Regions from separate parts of the Peribacillus sp. TH16 genome, predicted to be linked through region 1. Evidence: riboswitches for the same ligand, from Rfam matches in the RefSeq annotation. Region 1 holds a riboswitch; the other holds the start of a gene.
What was found. Region 1 has a riboswitch for cyclic di-AMP ahead of JFV29_RS08115 (APC family permease). Riboswitches for the same ligand answer to the same signal wherever they lie in the genome.
Positions count from the first base shown of each region.

Region 2: another riboswitch for cyclic di-AMP. It lies ahead of JFV29_RS17375 (cation:dicarboxylate symporter family transporter); the one in region 1 lies ahead of JFV29_RS08115 (APC family permease).

Region 1 is NZ_JAEKEM010000002.1:1,678,535-1,681,751, reverse strand. Features, by position in the region: gene JFV29_RS08125 (cytochrome P450) at 1-873, opposite strand, end outside; gene JFV29_RS08120 (hypothetical protein) at 1,301-1,441, opposite strand; cyclic di-AMP (ydaO/yuaA leader) riboswitch at 1,598-1,741, shown strand; gene JFV29_RS08115 (APC family permease) at 1,893-3,217, shown strand, end outside.
Region 2 is NZ_JAEKEM010000009.1:709,960-713,176, forward strand. Features, by position in the region: cyclic di-AMP (ydaO/yuaA leader) riboswitch at 1,253-1,400, shown strand; gene JFV29_RS17375 (cation:dicarboxylate symporter family transporter) at 1,569-2,831, shown strand.

The DNA of each region.
Region 1 (3,217 bases):
ATTGAAAAGTTTAGTTTCCACTTCTGGATTCTGTGAAAGAAAGTATATGGCCCAGGAAAGCGCATTTGCCGTCGTTTCGTGACCGGCAATGAAGATGGTCATTAGTTCATCGCGTACTTGCTGGTTTGACATACCTAAGCCGTCCTCATCATCTCGAGCCTCCATTAAAATTCCAAGCATATCTTCATGTCTTTCTGCATCTTCCCTACGTTTTTCGATAATGCTATAAATCACTTTATCAAGTCTTTGTATCGCATTTTTATATTCACGGTTGCTTTTAGTTGGAACCCATAAGGGTAATTGAAGAAGTGTTCTCATCCTTTTGACGGAAATTCTCAAGGCTGCTTCCATCGGTTCTCCGACCACATCATACCCATCTTTGAAATCCATGCTGAACATGGTCTTGCTTATTATCCCAAGGGCGATATTCATCATATCTTTCGTAATAATCCGTTCTTTCTCATTTTCCCAAGTTGAAATAAAGTCCATTGTTATATCTATCATATCCTGGGCATAATTGCTAATATGGGACTTTTTGAAAGAGGGTTGAATAAGCCTTCTCTGGCGCATGTGAACGTTTTTTTCGCTAGTAAGAAGTCCATCACCAACGAGTGGTTTTATAGCATTGCTGTCCTTTGATTTGACGAAGGATTTTTGTTTCGTTACAAGTATCTGCTTTATTAAATCCGGATTTGAAATGAGGTAAACATTTTGGAAAGGTCCAAAACGAAATTTTGCAACGTCTCCATATTCTTTTGATAAACGGGTAAGAAAGCCAAGTACATCTTTTTGAAACTCCTTTGTATGGCCAGAAATTAGTTTTCCATTTGGGACCATTGGAGTATCATATAAAACTTCATCATTTTCACTCAATGTTGTTTCTCTCCTTTCGGTAATAATAATTTCTTGTAATCATTCTATGAGAATAAGCTATATTGGTTTGGACAAGTTGTTAAAAGAAAGAGCACATAATTTTTAATTAGTTAATCATAATGAATGAATATACGAGTCCTAAAGGGTGAGGGGAGATTACTAGATTTCCATTCGTACTCAACTAAAAATAAAGTTTTCTCTATAAGTTGAGTATAGAAAAATTACAAATCGTGAGAGCGTATTTTGAGCTGATAAGAAACCACAAAGAGGAGAGAAGTACAAATGGCAGTTCCTAATTTACTGGTAATAAACAGGTGAGGAATTAAAGGTGTCTAGTGTAAAAAAACTCTGGGTGAGAGGAATCCAGAGTTTTTTTGGGGGGATAATCAGAAAGGAATTTCCTTTTGTTAATAAATAAGAGATGTATTCAGCTTCGTTCTTCCCTATCTCTATTTTGGTGCTGATCATTTTTTTCCATTGTAGGACCACCATATTGTTCGTTAATTTCTTTAACCACTTGATCTAAAAATTCATCAGATATTATTGGGTTATCATTTTTTTTTGGCATGTAATTCTCTTCTATCCTTTCTTGGTACCATGCGTCTTAATCACTAATGAAGTATTCGTTAACAACATAACCTCTCTAAGAAAAAATTATTCTTTTTGTTTGCAAATTTTTCATTTACTTTTCCGAATCACGGGAGTATGATATCAACAGTTTCATATTTCTAAATCGCTGAAACCTTATGGTACGGGGGAACCGTTATTAGGATTGTTTTACAATCCAAGGGGTGAATCCTTTCTAGGTAGGGCTACTCAAAGGTCCGAATCCGACAGCTAACCTCGTAAGCGTTATATGAGAAGGAAGGTGGAGCTTGTGAGACAAAAAAATGATGTCTGCAGGTCTATTTAACTATGACTTGTGGGCATTTTTCTATTTTATTCTTGTTTTTTTCGTAAAGTTTTTTTCATATAACTGGGCAAAATAAACTTAATTTGAAAAATGGCGGTGATTTCTAGTGTTATCTTCTATAAAGAGGTTCTTAATAGGTCGGCCTCTAAAATCTACTGCATTAGGTGACCAAAAGCTTAACAAAACAAAAGCTTTGGCCATATTATCTTCTGATGCTTTGTCTTCCGTTGCATATGGCCCGGAACAAATTTTAATTGTTTTAATTACAGTGGGTGCCGCAGCATTTTGGTATTCCATTCCTATCGCCATTGGTGTATTGATTCTGTTAATGGCTTTAATCTTGTCCTATAGACAAATTATCTTTGCTTATCCTCATGGCGGGGGAGCATACGTGGTTTCAAAAAATAATTTGGGTGTAAATCCTGGGCTGATAGCTGGAGGATCTTTGTTAGTCGACTATATCCTAACTGTGGCTGTAAGTGTTTCTGCGGGTACAGATGCCATCACATCTGCTTTTCCCAGCCTACATTCATATAATGTCGTTATTGCTATAATTTTTGTAATTCTTCTTACCATCCTTAACCTAAGAGGGGTAACAGAGTCGGCTTCCGTATTAGCCTATCCAGTGTATCTTTTCGTTTTAGCGTTATTCATTCTGATTGGTGTAGGTGTATACAAAATTTTGACTGGTGAAGTTTCCCCTGACTTACATGCATCAATCGGAACACCAGTAGCAGGGATCAGTTTATTTATACTTCTAAGAGCTTTTGCATCAGGTAGCTCTGCATTAACAGGAGTTGAAGCGATTTCCAATGCGATTCCAAATTTTAAAAATCCAGCGCCTAATAATGCTGCAAAAACATTAATAGCAATGGGTTCCTTACTTGCTGTGTTATTTACGGGTATTGTATTCTTAGCCTATTATTTAAGCATTGTTCCTAGCGCAGAGGTAACTGTTGTTTCACAAATTGCTGAAGAGATATTTGGACGCAACTTTATGTATTTCTTTATCCAAGGAACGACAGCATTAATATTAATTCTTGCTGCCAACACTGGCTATTCTGCTTTCCCTTTGCTTGCGGTAAATCTTGCAAAGGATAAATTCATACCAAGGGCGTTTACAATTAGAGGAGACCGATTAGGATATTCCAATGGAATTATCATACTAGGACTTGCATCAATCATCTTAATAATCGCATTTGGAGGACATACAGAAAATCTTATTCCACTTTATGCGGTAGGGGTATTTATTCCATTTACGTTGTCTCAGTCCGGGATGATTGTTAAATGGATTCGCGAAAAGCCAAAAGGATGGATGATGAAATTAACCATTAATTCAATTGGTGCCATTATTAGCTTTATCGTCACGATGATATTCTTTTTAACCAAATTTACTCAGGTTTGGCCTGTTTTGATTTTTTTACCTATCAT
Region 2 (3,217 bases), on a different contig from region 1:
TTTGGAAAATGAGATCACATACGTAAATAATCAAAAGACCTATTTAGTATTTGAAACAGAGTAATAAGCCAAAAAAAGGATAATGGTAAAAAACTATTCTTTTTTTTCGTGGTTATCCTCTGCTTTCTCTCATAAATGAAAGTTTACGCTGCTGTCCCGATACTTGAATAGAAAAAAGCTCTGTAAAGGTTCCTCTTAACAGAGCTTACCGACATATTAAAGTATTTTTACCAAGTCTTTTCTAGCACTCAAGCAAATACTCTCACCTAGATAATCCATTTGCTCCTCATCAGATAGGTTAACAACAATCTCCTGAGAGCCTGATACACACTATACCACTCTTTTTGAACCAACAAAATGGACCTTTTTTAATTTAGCCTCAAACGTAATTCTATTAGGCTGAAAGCGACTTTGGGTAATGTTTAAGTGTCGAAGATGATACTCAGTTACTCCCTTGTTTTGAAAAAACTTTAGAGCATACTCATGTAAATTCCTCCCTAAATCAGCTCGACGTTTTTCAGGAATTAGATAATAGATTTAGATAATAGATTTACATAACCAATCTCATTGCCTCTGACTGTCGTATTGTAAGCTTCAATTGACCAATTGGTATGCCATTTTCTACCACTATCACAAAATCATCGGGTATTTTCCAAGGAATAAACTTTAACACACTGTAAGTCTAAATTACACGATAGAAGAAAAAAATGAAAAAAGGGAACTGTTATGGCTGAAAATCAATCAAGTTTACCTTGAAAAATGTAGGAACTATCCGATATATAAAAATAATTAAGTGTTTATATTGAGAACAATAATGGTGGTGTGTACTCAGTATAGAAATTATCGAAAAATGTCGAAAAAAGTCTTATACTCCCGAATTTCCTTTAAATAATTATTGTAAGCGCTTCATTTTAATGTTACATTATTGATTCATCCCTTAAAAATAAGGAAGAAAGGAAGTATTTTATAATCACTGAATAGAACTACATAGATTAAAAAAGGAGGATGAAATTGGTAAAAGAGGAAGCGTAAATGGGGATTTACACCACATACATATCTCAAAGATTACCAAACTTTATATCAAACTTGCGATTTTAAAAAGATTTTAAATGTCTCATGTATTAATATCATTTGAATCATCGTATTTTCAATGAGCCCACTCTAAAAAAGAGGATGAATTTTTATAATCGTAGAGAAAGATGGCGTGCCCCTAAATCCTATAATAAATATTTACAGATTAATATTTTTATTATAAGTTGGTTCTCTTAATCTTATTAATAGAACGGGGAAACCATTTTGCTGATATTTTCCGCTAGGGGTGAATTCAGAGATGATAGGGTATTTGTGTTTCCAATTCCTAACCCGACAGCTAACCTCGTCAGAGTCTAAAGGGAACATGTATGAATAGTCAAGCCAATAGGAATCGACAAATGAAGTGTCTTTTCTTTCGGTATAAAGACAGAATTTTCAAAAAAATAAAATTCACTTTCTTTCTATTTAATAACTTGTATCCCTTACGAGACAAAATGTTTTTACATCAAAGAACTTATGGAATGTGAGGAAAGTAAATGAAGAAAATTAAATTAAGTTTAGCTAGCCAAATATTCATTGGATTAATTCTAGGGATTATTGTTGGTGCCATTTTTTATGGTAATGAGACTGCCCAAGGCTATTTACAACCATTGGGAGATATGTTCTTACGCATGATTAAAATGATTGTTGTACCAATCATTGTTTCAAGTCTGATTGTTGCCGTTGCAGGGGTAGGCGATTTGAAATCAGTAGGTAAAATTGGTGCCAAATCACTTTTATACTTTGTGGTAGTAACGCAAATAGCAATTCTTGTTGGTCTGGTTTCCGCTAATTTACTTCAGCCGGGCGCTGGTATAAACATGAACCAGCTTGAACAAACAGATATATCCAGTTATGTAGATACAGCAGAAACTAAGCAGCATGAATCTTTTGTAGATACAATTGTTCACATCGTACCATCGAATCCGATTAAAGCGATGGTAGAAGGCGATATGCTAGCCATTATTTTCTTCTCTGTATTATTTGGCGTTAGTATTGCCGCAATTGGAGAAAAAGGTAAACCGGTATTTCGATTCTTCCAAGGTACGGCAGAAGGGATGTTCTACTTAACCAACTTGATTATGAAATTCGCTCCAGTCGGTGTATTTGCACTAATAGGGGTAACAATCTCTAAATTCGGTTTGGCGTCATTAATTCCTTTAGGTAAGTTAGCGCTTTCAGTATATGGAACAATGCTTTTCTTTGTACTTGTCGTTCTTGGAATTATTGCTAAAGTAGTAGGGTTTGGTATTTTTAAATTGATTAAGCTTCTAAAAGAAGAGTTAATTTTAGCATTTTCAACAGCTAGTTCGGAATCCGTCCTCCCAAAAATCATGGAAAAAATGGAGAAGGCCGGATGTCCAAAACATATTGCATCATTCGTAATTCCGACAGGCTACTCTTTCAACCTTGATGGTTCTACGTTATATCAAGCATTAGCAGCCATTTTCATTGCTCAAATGTATGGAATTGATTTGAGCATCATGCAGCAAATTACCTTAATGCTAGTGTTGATGATTACATCTAAAGGAATTGCAGGTGTACCAGGTGTCTCCTTCGTCGTCCTTTTGGCAACACTAGGCACCGTCGGTATTCCAATTGAAGGCTTAGCATTTATTGCTGGTATTGACCGTATTCTTGATATGGGTCGTACGGCAGTGAATGTTGTAGGTAATGCACTTGCAGCAATCGTTATTTCTAAATGGGAAGGTCAATTCCACCCTCCTGCCAATAATAAAAATCTAGAACAAGTATCTTAATATTAAAATCCAGAGTAGTGTGTCACTCTGGATTTTTTTGGTGTAGTTTTCTGTTTACCTTCACGTCAGATCATTCCTTCCTGCTTCCAAATTTAGTGACTTTCATTTTGTCTCAGTCAGAAGTCTTAAACATGAAAATGCCAGATTGCCAGATGTTCAATTACCATTTACTTTCTTTTAAGGCTTTACTTCCTTCGTTAATCTCGTATGAAAAAATTCAATAAAGGTATTATCGTAAAGGAAACCTTTTCTTTAAATGGATGAGATGAGAGTGATATTGTTTCTTCCTCACAGGACTAATACTTGCCTTGCTCATTAAGTATTAGGTGATTTTGTTTGTCTTGCATTTTAAACTTCATATTAGGGCTTCCTCCTTAAGGTTTTGA